3 regions of the Chryseobacterium sp. CCNWLW53 genome follow, and region 3 is predicted to be linked to each of the others. Evidence: riboswitches for the same ligand, from Rfam matches in the RefSeq annotation. Region 3 holds a riboswitch; each other region holds the start of a gene.
What was found. Region 3 has a riboswitch for S-adenosylmethionine ahead of V6R96_RS04605 (TonB-dependent receptor domain-containing protein). Riboswitches for the same ligand answer to the same signal wherever they lie in the genome.
Positions count from the first base shown of each region.

Region 1 (4,616 bases), 710 kb from region 3:
TGAAGCTAAAAAAATCTATGTCGTTGATGCTTTTTGTGGTACCAATACAGATACCAGATTAAAAGTAAGATTTATTGTAGAAGTAGCGTGGCAGGCGCATTTCGTTACTAATATGTTTATCCGCCCGTCTCACTACGAGCTTGAAAACTTTGGAGAGCCGGATTTCACAGTAATCAATGGTTCCAAAACCACCAACCCGAACTGGGAAGCTCAGGGACTGAATTCTGAGAACTTCATTATGTTCAACCTTACTGAAAAACTACAGATCATCGGAGGTACTTGGTACGGAGGTGAAATGAAGAAAGGGATGTTTGCCATGATGAATTATTACCTTCCATTGAAAGGAATGGCTTCCATGCACTGTTCTGCCAACGTAGGTGAAGAAGGTGATGTAGCGCTTTTCTTCGGTCTTTCCGGGACTGGAAAAACAACTTTATCCGCGGATCCTAAGAGATTCCTGATTGGTGATGATGAGCACGGTTGGGATAATAATGGTGTATTCAACTATGAAGGAGGATGTTATGCTAAAGTTATTGACCTTTCAGAAGAAAAAGAACCGGATATTTTCAGAGCGATCAAAAGAGATGCACTTCTTGAAAACGTAGTGGTAAACAACGGAATTGCTGACTATAAAGACGGATCTATCACAGAAAATACAAGAGTATCTTACCCGATTTATCATATCAACAAAATTGTTCTTCCTTCTAAGGCAGGACATGCTAAAAAGATCGTTTATCTTTCTGCCGATGCATTTGGAGTATTGCCTCCGGTTTCTATTTTAGATGAAAACCAGGCACAATACCACTTCCTTTGCGGGTACACTTCCAAACTGGCGGGTACAGAAAGAGGAATTACTGAACCGGAACCATCTTTCTCTCCTGCGTTCGGAGAAGCTTTCCTTACCCTTCACCCAACCATGTATTCTAAAACATTGATCGGAAAAATGAAGGAGCACGGAGCTAAAGCTTACCTGGTAAATACGGGATGGAACGGAACTGGAAAGAGAATTTCTCTTAAAGATACCAGAGCAATCATTGATGCAATCATTGACGGTTCTATTGAAAATGCTCCTAAAGCTCAGGTTCCGATTATGAACCTTGAAATTCCTACACAGCTTCCAAATGTTTCTGAAGGCATCCTGGATCCTAGAGAAACATACAGCAGTGCTGCAGAATGGGAAGAAAAAGCAAGAGATCTTGCGACAAGATATATCAAAAACTTTGAACAGTATTGCGATACTGAAGAAGGGAAGAAGTTAATTGTTTCAGGACCACAGCTTCAGCAGCAGACTACTTAATACAGCAAAAGCCTCATCACCCGATGAGGCTTTTTATTTTAATGATATCAGAAATGTCATGCTGAGCGGAGCCAAAACATCTTATCCAAAAACATTGCAATTCTGTTTATTATTTCAAGCTTAAAATCGCTAGTCTGTACCCATCCATTCCAAAGCCGGACAATACCGCATCCGTATTAGCTGCCGTAACAGATTTCTGACGGAATTCCTCTCTTTTGTAAATATTACTGATATGAACCTCTATTTTCAGTTTTCTGATGTTTTTCAGGCAATCCGAGATAGCATACGAATAATGAGTATAGGCTCCGGGATTAATTACCAAAGCATCAAAGTCATCTTCCTGTAACCTGTTGATAATCTCTCCTTCAATGTTGGACTGATAATAACTTAATTCATGAGATGGAAATTCAGTTTTTAATTTTTCCAAATAATCCTCCATAGAAATATTTCCATAGATTTCAGGTTCTCTTGTTCCCAGTAAATTAAGGTTCGGGCCGTTTATAATTAAAACTTTCATGTTATAAATTTAAATAGTTTAGTTTGATTATAGAACTTTTTTTTGTACTAATTATCCATTTTGATTCTTTGTATTATATGTAATGATATTTGTCATGTTTAAATATTTCGTAATTCTATAACTCTTTGAAATTCTAAGTTTTGAATAAAATTTAAGTTAATTTTTGGAAATATTTCATAATAAAATTTAAAGTCTACTTGTTTTGTAGACTAATTGTTTTTAGATTTGCAAACATATTTCGATCGGCTTATAAAGAAAGATGGAGGGAACTGACCCTGTGAAATCTTAACAACCTGCCCTGGGCAAGGTGTTACATTCAGCCTATAAAGGAAAAATAAGCACTTGGTTTATCGTATTGAGCGATGCCCTTTGCTGTCTTTTCTGCAAAGGGCAAGTTTTCAATATATGATAAATAAAATTGATTATGATTAGTAAAAATTTAATTAATTCTAAAGTTTGGATTCCACCTGTTGCTGTATTTTTCTTAGGAATAATGGGCGTACAGGCTCAGACCCAAACTAAAAAAGATACGGTTAACGAAAAGGAAATCGATGAAGTGGTTGTCATTGCTTATGGTAAGGCTAAAAGAACAAGTTATACCGGTTCAGTAGCTACCATATCCAGTGATAAAATCAATAACAGACCGGTTACCAATATTACAAAAGCGCTGGAGGGGCAGGTTCCGGGAATTCAGGCAGTAAGTGCCTCCGGACAGCCGGGTTCTACTGCTTCTGTGAGAATAAGAGGGGTTGGCTCCATAAGTGCTTCAAGTGATCCGTTGTATGTGGTAGACGGAATTCCTTTTGACGGAAACATCAATTCCATCAGCCCCAATGATATTGAATCCATCAGTGTTTTGAAAGATGCAACGGCAAGTTCATTATATGGTTCAAGAGGAGCTAACGGGATTATTATCATCACAACAAAATCTGGTAAGAAAGGAGAATCAAGAATCAATTTTAATATCAGTCAGGGATTTTCCAGCAGAGCGGTAAAGGATTATAAGCAGGTAAGCACGGATCAATATTTTCAGCTGTATTGGGAAGCATTGAGAAACGGGTATAAATCGGGACAGATCACTTCTCAGCAGGCAGCACAGATGGCGAGTGATAACCTGACAACTGCTTTGGGAATCAATCCTTACGGAGCTGGTTTTCCCAACCCTGTAGGGACAGACGGAAAGCTTGTTCCCGGAGCAAAAGCATTGTGGAATGATGACTGGAGAGATATTCTTCAAAGAACAGCTTCCAGAAGCCAGGTGGATTTTGATATCAGTGGAGGCAGCGAGAAAAGCAATTATTTCTTTTCATTAGGATATCTTGATGACAAAGGAATTGCTATAGAATCTGGATTTCAAAAATTTTCCACCAGGTTAAAAATTAATTCGGAAGTAAAAAAATGGCTGAATGCAGGTGCTAATTTAAGCTATACCAACAGTATTCAGAATGCGCCGCCGTCTTCAGATTCGAGAACAGACAATATCATTAATGCGGCAAGGGTAATTCCGTCTTTCTATCCGTATTATGAAAGAAATGCAGATGGAAGCTATGTGCTGGATGCTGGAGGAAATAGAATTTATGATTTCGGGAAATACCGGCCTACAAGTGCATTGCAGAATCAAAATGCAGCGGCAACACTGCCTCTGGATAAGAACGAGAATAAAGAAGACAATTTCTCAGGAAAAGGTTTTTTAGATTTTACTTTCCTTCCGGAGCTGAAATTTAAAACTAGCTTTTCTGTTGATTTGGTGAACTATAACGGTCATTACTATTCAAATCCTCTTATCGGAGAAGGCAGTGAGATCGGTGGTTCTGTAACGAAATCAAACAGTAGAACATTATCTTATACAACCAGTAATATTCTGACTTTCGATAAAAAATTCGGGAAGCATCACCTTAATGTTTTAGGAGGACAGGAATTCTATAAATATGATTACCAGACGATATCCGGTTCCAGAAGCCAGTTTTCGCTTCCTTACTATTATGAGCCTGATGCAGCAGCTCTGTTGGGAAGCTTTAGTGGTAACAGCGACAAATTCTCTTTGTTGAGTTTCCTCGGAAGAGCGGAATATGATTTTAACAATACTTACTTTTTATCAGTATCCGGAAGGGCAGACGGTTCTTCAAGATTCTTTGCAGATAACCGATGGGGAAAATTCTGGTCAGTAGGAGCTTCATGGAAAGTTTCAAATGAAGATTTTATCAAGAACCTAAATGTCTTCAACCAATTGACACTGCGAGCAAGTTATGGCGGACAGGGGAATGATAAATTAAGAAGACCTAACGGATCCTCTCTTTACTATGCTTATCAGGAATTGTATAAATTTTATAATAATCTTGGCGAGCCGGGAACTGTTCTGGAAAAAGTACAGACCAATGATGTGAAATGGGAAACCAATCTTAATTTAAACGTAGGTCTTGAATTTGCCGTTCTTAATAACAGGGTGAAAGGGAATATAGAATATTTTAAACGTAAGAGCCAGGATCTTTTGTTTAATATGCCGGTTGCCCCATCTCTGGGAATCAGTGATTTCCCTTTTAATGTAGGAACAATACAGAACACAGGCTTTGAATTTTCACTTTTCACAACACCGGTTAAAAATGATAATTTCCAATGGAATGTGGATGTTAATCTAAGTACCCTGACCAATAAAATAACGAAGCTTCCTAAAGGATCTGTCATTACGGGAACCAAACGTCTTGAAGTAGGTGGTTCTATTTATGATTTCTTTATTCCTGAATGGATGGGAGTAGATCCATCCAACGGAAAACCTCTCTGGAGATACATTTACCAGGATTCGAA
Region 1 is NZ_JBAOJR010000001.1:269,200-273,815, reverse strand. It holds gene pckA (phosphoenolpyruvate carboxykinase (ATP)) at 1-1,297, shown strand, start outside; gene V6R96_RS01320 (type II 3-dehydroquinate dehydratase) at 1,407-1,814, opposite strand; SAM riboswitch class I at 2,059-2,155, shown strand; gene V6R96_RS01315 (TonB-dependent receptor) at 2,239-4,616, shown strand, end outside.
Region 1: it holds a riboswitch for S-adenosylmethionine, as region 3 does, so the genes downstream of both, V6R96_RS01315 (TonB-dependent receptor) here and V6R96_RS04605 (TonB-dependent receptor domain-containing protein) in region 3, are expected to answer to the same signal.

Region 2 (4,616 bases), 850 kb from region 3:
TTCGTTTTTATCTACGGACAAAAGGTTTTCAGGAATTAAATTTTGAATATTGATATCCTGGAATTCATTGATCAGATCTAATTCCCTGGCCAGAATCAGAAGTTTCCTTGCGACATCATTTCCGGAAAGGTCTTCACGCGGATCGGGTTCTGTATATCCTTTTTCCATCGCCTCTCCAATAATGGTTGAGAATTTATCGTTTCTCACAGAGAAATTATTAAAAATATAGCTCAATGATCCGGAGAATACTCCTTTTATTCTGGTAATATTTTCTCCTGAAAGGTGTAATAGTTTTATGGTATCAATCAATGGAAGGCCTGCTCCTACATTGGTTTCATAGAGATAACGTCTGTTATTTTTGCTCAACGTATATCTTAGTTTACGGTATTCTTCTATTGGAAGAGTATTGAAAATTTTGTTGGATGAAACCAGATCAAAACCGTTTTCAGCCAGTGCATGGTAATTTTTCACAAAATCTTTGCTTGCCGTATTATCTACCACGATCAGGTTTTCCAGCTGGTTTTCTTTTGAGAAGTTGATTAATTCCTCAACATTTGACGGATGTTCTGCTGTTAAAACCTCATCATTCCAATTTGTATTAAAACCTTTTTTATTGAATGCAATTTTTCTTGAATTGGCTACTGCAACCACTTTAAGATCTATTTTTTTACGTCTTTTGATTTCTTCAGAAGATTGTAAAACCTGCTCTATTAAAGTCTTGCCTACATTTCCGTGACCAATGATTGCCAAGTGAACGGTCTTAGGCTTTTTGAAAATTTCGGATTCAATGATATTCTTCGTTTTCTCATCCTGGGAAGAGGTAACGACAATATTCACTCTCTTTTCGGCCGCAACCTGGTTGAGAAGAAGTGGAAAGACATTATTTCTGGCTAATTCTGCAAGTACTTTATTGAAATCTTCCGCCACAAACCCAAGTACGGAAACATTATTGATGCTGTAAATCTGTGAAACCTTTCCTGATTTCCTTTCTGCTTCAAACTCATCGATCAGGCAAGTCACTGCTTTTTCTGCATCGGCCTCATTTACCAGAATAGATATTCCGTTTTCAATAGCCTGTTGGGAGATCACTCCTACACTGATGCGCGCCAAAGTAAGCGCTTTAAAAATTCTTCCGTCGATCCCGATTTCACCCAGGAAATCTTCTCCTTCAAATTTGATGATTGATCTGTTCTTTAAAAACTTTATTTCGTTAGCATTTCTCATTCTACAAAATATTTTTTATGATAGTATTTAATTGTTCGTATTCCATTAGGAAGGCATCATGCCCGTGAATTGACTGTATTTCATGATAGAAAACCTCTTTCTTTTTCTCTTTCAGCTGATCAAAGCACATTCGAATTTCTGAAGCGGGAAAAAATAAATCTGTATCTACTGCAATTAAGTGCATTCGGGCACTGATTTTTGTTAACTGCTCTTCTTCAGTGTTCATATTCATCAGCAAGTGATTCATCAGTTTATAGGATTTTAAACTAAATCTTTCGTTTAATGAATTTCCGTGATAAACCAGCCAATCTTCGGACTCTAACCGCTGATTTTTTTGATCGTATCTATTTTGAAATCTGTCATTTAAGGACTGAGGTGTTCTGTAACACAGCATAGCATGAATTCTTGCTTTCTGCAGGGGCTCATCATTTCCGTTCAGTAAAAATTTCTGAACCAGACACTGCGCATGAAGCCAGTCGTGCGTTTTAAAATCGCAGGCAATAGGAATGAAGATCTCCGCCAACTGTGGTTGCTTGGCAAGCATTTCCCACGCAATCCCTCCTCCGAGTGAACCTCCGATAATGGCATACAGATTTTTGATATGTAAAGCTTCAAGCCCTTTCAGGAATATTTCTGCAATATCTGAAGGCGTGAAGTCTTCGTATTCGTCAATTAAAAAATGATCATATCCGTTTCCGGGAATATTGAAACACAGAACGGTATATTGAGTCGTATCAATAACCTGATTTTCACCGATCAGCTTTTTCCACCATCCTTTTTCACCGGAAACATTTGAATTTCCGGTTAAAGCATGATTTACCAATATAACAGGTGCTGTAAACAAGTCTTTCCCGAAGATCTGATAAGTCAACGGGATATGGTATTCCTTCTGGGAATAGGTACGATACGAAAGATTAATATAGTTTAGTTCTGTTTTCAATTCTATTATTTTAATACAATTGAAAATGCCACAGGAATGGCTGAAAAGAACTTCAGTAAGTTATCTGTCCAAAATAAATTGGTAGAACGTAGCACCTTCTCTGCTTGCACAAAGGGTTGCTAAGGTTTCATAGGGTCTAATCCCTCAACCTTTCTTGATAACATTTTCAATATTTGAATGAACGCTCGGCAAAGATAAGTCTTTTCTTTTAAATTTTAAAAGAAAAAATATTTAATATTAAAAAACCGTGTAATAATAAGTGTTTCAAGGCTATGTTAATAATTCTTCAGGCGGAAGGAATTGGAATTATTTTTCAAAAAAACTAACTTCGTACTTGAAAAGTGATGAAATATGACTGTTGAAAAAGAAAGATTACAAGATTCTAAATGGAAAAACTGGGGTCCATACGTCAGCAACCGGCAATGGGGAAATGTACGCGAAGACTACAGCCCGAACGGAAATGCCTGGCATTACGCCAACCATAATAATGCAGAAAGTTATGCCTACCGATGGGGCGAGGAAGGGATCGCTGGAATCTCCGATGTAAAGCAGATTTTCTGTTTTGCCTTTTCCTTTTGGAACAAAAAAGATAAAATTGTAAAAGAGCGCTTTTTTGGTTTAAGCAATCCTCAGGGTAATCACGGAGAGGATATCAAAGAACTCTTTTATTACTTAGATAATACACCTACCCACAGCTATATGAAAATGGTGTATAAATATCCGATCAATGCATTTCCTTACGATGATCTTGTTGCAGAAAATGGTAGGAGAAGCAAAAAGGAACCTGAATATGAGATATTTGATACGGGAATTTTTAATAACGATGAATATTTCGATATTTTCATTGAATATTGTAAGGGAGACCACAATGATATTCTTGCAAGAGTAACAGTTCACAACAGAAGCCGGCAGGATGCTCCCATCGTTATAGCTCCAACCGCCTGGTTCCGAAATAACTGGAAATGGGGTTACAATACATATAAGGGCCAAATGAATGCTTCCTATGACGGATGTATTGATATTAATCACGACAGCATTTCGATCAAAAAACTCTATTCAAGAAATCTTGCGGCTAAAAGTACTTTCTGTGAAAATGAAACCAATACCCCAAAATTATATGGAGCTCCTTATCCGGGAAACACCTATTTTAAAGATGGAATAAATGATCATATCATTTATGGAAGTAATACGGTAAATCCTGAAAAAAGGGGTACCAAAGCATCTTTTATTATTGATGAAATGATTGGAGCGGGACAGTCCAAAATTTTTGATTTCAGGCTATGTCCCGATGAAACAGATGAACCTTTTGATCAATTTGATGAGATCTTCAATACCAGAATTGCCGAGACGGATGAGTTCTACAATGAGATTCAGAGCGAAACGACGAATGAGGATGAAAGGAATGTTCAACGGCAGGCGTTTGCAGGGCTTCTTTGGAACAAACAGTTCTATCATTATAATGTAGGAAAGTGGCTGAAGGGCGATCCGAACTACGAAGCTCCCAGAAACTTCAATGAATATGTTAGAAATACGGAATGGAACCATCTTCACAATAAGGATATCATTTCCATGCCTGATAAATGGGAATACCCTTGGTATGCAACGTGGGATCTGGCGTTTCACTGCGTTCCTTTTTCTATCATCGACGGAGAGTTTGCCAAAGGGCAGCTTCTGCTTTTAACAAAGGAATGGTATATGCATCCGAATGGGCAGCTGCCTGCTTATGAATGGAACCTGAGCGACGTAAATCCACCGGTACATGCATGGTCATGCTTCCGTGTTTTTAAGATTGATGAAAAGCAAAATGGCAAACCTGATCTTTTATTCCTTGAAAAGGTTTTCCAGAAACTCCTTCTGAATTTTACATGGTGGGTGAATCGAAAGGATAAAAGCGGTAACAATATTTTTGGCGGCGGATTCCTTGGTCTGGATAACATTGGTGCTTTTGACCGTAATATGGAGCTGAAGGATGGGCAACATCTTGAACAGGCTGACGGAACAAGCTGGATGGCTATGTACGCTCTTAATATGATGCGGATTGCTATGGAGCTTGCTCAGTACTATCAGGTATACGAAGATATGGCCATCAAGTTTTTTGAACATTATCTGTATATCGCAGAAGCTATGGAAAATCTGGGTGAAGGCAAGGAAGGTTTATGGAATGAAGAGGACGGCTTTTTCTATGACGTGCTGCAGCTTGGTAACGGGGATAGTGTTTCTTTAAAATTGAGAAGCATCGTAGGATTAATCCCGATGTTTGCCGTAGAAATTGTAGATCATAAATTACTGGAAAAAATGCCTAATTTTCAGGCAAGAATGGACTGGGTATTAAAAAACAAACCTGAACTTACGAAGCTGGTTTCCCACTGGGACGAGGAAGGACAAGGCAGAAAGCACCTGATGAGCATTTTGCGTAAGAACAGACTGACAAAGGTTTTGAGAAGGATGCTTG
Region 2 is NZ_JBAOJR010000001.1:128,391-133,006, forward strand. It holds gene V6R96_RS00590 (ACT domain-containing protein) at 1-1,224, opposite strand, end outside; gene V6R96_RS00595 (alpha/beta fold hydrolase) at 1,226-2,164, opposite strand; SAM riboswitch class I at 2,222-2,328, opposite strand; gene V6R96_RS00600 (MGH1-like glycoside hydrolase domain-containing protein) at 2,516-4,616, shown strand, end outside.
Region 2: it holds a riboswitch for S-adenosylmethionine, as region 3 does, so the genes downstream of both, V6R96_RS00595 (alpha/beta fold hydrolase) here and V6R96_RS04605 (TonB-dependent receptor domain-containing protein) in region 3, are expected to answer to the same signal.

Region 3 (4,616 bases):
TGAACAGCACCTACCAAAACTATTATGATCAGGATAATTATGGGCTTAATCTTACTTATACAGACACTTTTTTCAAGATCTGGGAAAGCAATATTTCGACCTCCTTCAGCTATAGCGAAACTCAAATTACCAACTTTAATGCAAGTCCTAAAAATGGGCAGTCAATTTATTATTCTGCTAACAATACTTTTAAATTAAATAAAACAAAAACCCTCTACTTTTTCCTGAATTACTGGCAATCCCTTCCTTCAAAAAGTGGCAATTCAACATCAAAAAGCAGTGCCGGATTAAATGCAGGAATCAAAGTCAGCCTTATGGAGAAAGCATTGCAGATGAATCTTTCTGTGAATGACATTTTCAGGCAGGGCGGCTACAGAGGAAGTGTTTATTTTACAAACAATACACAATCTTTTGATAATTACTGGGATGCAAGAAAGCTAACCGTAAGCATTACTTATAATTTTGGGAACCAAAAGGTCAAATCTAACAGCAGAACGGTCAATTTTAAAGAAAAAGAAAGAGCAGAATAATAAATTCTGCCCTCATTTAACAAAAAACAGAGATTCCTTCTCTGTTTTTTGCTTTGCTTTTTATGTATTTTAAAATTTAAATTCTACTCTGGCAAACAGGAAACGGCCTCCTATACCATACTGAGAAACCTGCCTGGAATACACAAACTGATTATCCGCTGTTAATGAGCTTATATCAGGGCTTTTCGAAGGAAGGATGTTAAATATATTATTGCTGCCTATTGTTGCCGAAATGTTTTTATTGAAGTCATAGCCTACGGAAAGATCGGTCACAAAACGTTCATTCAGAACAAAGTGTTCTCTGCTTTCAGTAACTCCGTCAAAGTTGGCATCCAGCACATCAGCATCTGTCACTTTTCCAAAATAGGAATTTCTGAGGGAAACCGTAAGTGCTGAAAGTTTCAGGGTATTGGCAAGCGTAGCTTTTATACGTGGAACAGCTTCTTCAAAATAAACTCTGTTCGGCTCAGAGAAATAATTATTGATCTGACTTACCAGTTTAGGCGAAGCATGGATATCACCAACTCTTCTGGTCTGATTAAAATTAAGTCCCAGGTTATTTTCCAGAGATATCCCTTCCGAAATTCTTGTATTCTGAGAAACTGTAATATCCAGCCCTTTTGTCTGGGAATCTACTGCATTAGCAAAGAAATTCGCAGCACTGGCTCTTGCAAGATCGAACGCTCCCTGTAGCACGGCTTGGTCTGAACCCGGCGCAAAACTTCCTTCCGGACGGTAGAACAAATCGGTAAGCACTACTCTATCTTTAATTTTTATAAGATAGGCGTCTGCCGTAAATACCAGACTTAAAGCCGGAATCTTCCATGTAATTCCTGTGCTGTACGACTGTGACGTCTCCTGTTTCAGTTTGGGAATTCCCAAAGCCTGAGCTGCTTCGGAATTATTTCTAAAAGTCCCTACCTGGGTAGTTTCTCCTTTCTGGATCAATGTAGAGGTTGAACTGTAATAGATCTGTGCCAGAGATGGTGCTCTAAAACCTGTAGAAACTGCACCTCTCCAGTTAAAGTTTTTAGCCAGCCTTACATTCGTTGCCAGCTTATAATTAAAGGTAGAACCAAAGTCAGAATAATTTTCAAATCGCACAGCTCCTTCTACCAGCCACCAATCCGTAGGTTCAATTTCCACATCAGCATAAGCGGCAACACTGTTTCGGCTTCCGGAAACGGCGTTATCCGGGCTGAATCCGGGGAAAACCTGTGATCCGGCTGGTCTTGTAGCTCCAAAAAAGTCAGTTACTTTTTCATTGTCAGGGGTAGCAGCAGTCACTACACGTCCAAAAATATCATAAGAAACATAGGAGTTTTCATTACCCGCATTTACTTTATAGTTTTCATAACGGTATTCCCCTCCAAAAGCCACATTCAGGCCATGAAACACATCATATTTTTTTGAGAAATCAAGATTCAGCGTATTTTGTAAGAATTCTGAGCCTCCTGCTTCAAAGGTTCTTGGAGAATTTTCTCCTAAAGAAGCATTAAACGTGTTCACCACTCCAAAATTAAAAGCATTTTTACCAAAAGTATTGCTCAGATCCACATTCCAGCCGTTCCATTTTCCTTTGATTCCTCCGGCTAGAGAATAATCATTCACATTGGCTTCAATTTGCGGCAAGTATCCATTCGGGGTAACAGCATTGATGTTTCTTTCTGTATTCGGAAGACGGTAAAATCCACCTGCATTTCCCAAACGGTAGCTGTATCCTCCAAAGGAATACACTTTCCAGTCTTCATTAACCGGAATTTCAGAGTTGAAAAAAAGCTGTGCAGACTGCAGCTTGGACTGTCCTGCCCTAAGGCTGAAATCTTTTCTTTCCAGACCTCTGTATGCAAGTTCCTGATCAGTAAAATCTTTTCCCAGTAACCCCTGCAATGCCGTAATACTGTTAGCTCCTGATATCTGATTTTTAAAATCCTGCGAAAAATAATCAACCTGTGATGCATATTGCTTGACTGTATTGATGATCTGCTGAGTGTTGGAAGTATTGGTAATGTTTTTATATAATCCATCGATATTCACTCCGTTCTGCAATGCTCTGTAATTAATGGCATTATAAGCATTAAAGATGGGTCCCTGACGTTCTCCCGCTCTTGAATATGGATCACGGTATTGCACGGAACCTGTTACATTAATAAATCCCTTCTCCCCGATCTTTGCTCCATAGTTAAGATCAGCAGAAATGGTCTGCCCATCTATTCCTCCTGAAAAATTATTGGCAACAGGTGAAGCATATCCTCCTAAAAATACCTGTCCTGAAAGTCCAAGTCTTTTCTTTAAACCTAAATTCACTACTCCTGCAATGGCATCAGAACCATATTGGGCTGAAGCCCCGTCTCTCAGGACCTCTATTTTCTCTAAAGCAAAAGCCGGAATTGCGTTAAGATCCGTTCCTACCGAACCTCTTCCAGGGGTAAGGGTAACGTTGATCAGCGAGGACTGGTATCTTCTTTTTCCGTTAAGCAATACCAGCACCTGGTCCGGGCCAAGTCCTCTTAGCAGAGCAGGATCCACAAAATCCGTTCCGTCGTTCACCGTATGCGATGTGGAAGAAAATGAAGGCACTACATAGTTAAGCGCCTGGCTTATATTATTCACGGGACTTTGTCTCAGAATCTTGGAAATATTGATGATATCTACCGGAACCGGAGTTTCTGTAAGTGATCTTCCAGCCCCTCTGGATCCTAGGATCACTACATCATCGATCTTTTTAGAAGATATGGAATCCGTCTGCCCGAAATAAAATGCAGAAATAAAAGTTGCTGATGCTATGATTGTTTTTTTGTTGAAGTTGTACATGTGTTTTTCTATTTTTAATTACTGATTGTTGGTTGATTTCAGGCAACAGAATTCCTGCAACCTTTATTTTAAGGTTGCGATCAAAAGCCTGAATGATTGAATTATTTTTTAAAGAAGTCTAGAAACAACAACACATGCGCATGTGAGTATGGCATGAAAGCAAGTCAGAATAACGAAGTGATACTTCATGATCTGAGAAACGAAAATTTAAATTGGTCTTGTGGTTTCCCTTGTCTTTAAACATTGATTTTATTTTTAAAACAAAAATGTCAAGATGGGAAGAAAATAGAGAATAAACATTTTTTCCGGGCATGCCGGCTTATCTATTTCAGCACCTTGCTTGTTTTTGCAGGTTGCTATCCCATCTATGAGATTCTTGATAATTACCTGGCAAAGATATAATTATTTCGGAATAAAAAAAATAATTGCCCAAAAATTTAACTTTTCGCAAATTTCGCCGTAACAAATGAGCTTTTTTTACGTCTAACTGGATAGTAGTAAAAAAACATTATGAGAAAAACTATATTCACGCTGTCTTTGCTGGCGTCTTTTTTTGCTTATTCACAGGGAAAAAAACAACAACACCCCAGACAAGGAGAAACAGATTGAAGGCGTAGTCATTACCAAAACTAAAAAAGCCGTTGAACAGAAAGCAGACCGTACTATTTTTGACTTTTCTGAACAGCCACAGCTTAATAACGGGAATGTTCTGGAAGGTATAAAGAAACTTCCGGGACTGGTTTCCACAGATATTGCCGGAATGATGTACCAGGGAAAAATCCTGGATGTTTGCCTGAACGGAAGACCTTTAAATATTACTTCAAACGAACTGAATTCTTTTCTTGAAGGGATGCCTGCCAACTCGGTAGACAGAATTGAAGTGATCACGCAGCCGGGAGCGGAATATCCGGCTACTTCAGGAGGTGCCATCATGAATATCATTACAAATAAGAATGCCAATAAGTATTTAACAGCAACGTATTCTGGAAATTATTCGTTTACCAATTACGATAAATTCAGAAGCAGAACCACCAATTCATTAAACTTAAATGCCAGAAATAAATATTTCGGATGGCAGCTGAATGTTGGTCAAAACTATCGCGAAAATATGCTGAATGGCGATCAGGATGTTCTTCTTCACAACAATACGGACAGAATAGGACGCGGATATTTTGCAAAATCAGGGTTGACTTTTGATCTTGGACAGGACAGATTATTGCTGAACTACGATATTTATCACAACAATAATGACAATTATACAGCCAGTACAGG
Region 3 is NZ_JBAOJR010000001.1:978,709-983,324, reverse strand. It holds gene V6R96_RS04610 (outer membrane beta-barrel family protein) at 1-530, shown strand, start outside; gene V6R96_RS04605 (TonB-dependent receptor domain-containing protein) at 600-3,344, opposite strand; SAM-I-IV-variant riboswitch at 3,634-3,732, opposite strand; partial or broken gene V6R96_RS04600 (outer membrane beta-barrel protein) at 3,855-4,616, shown strand, end outside.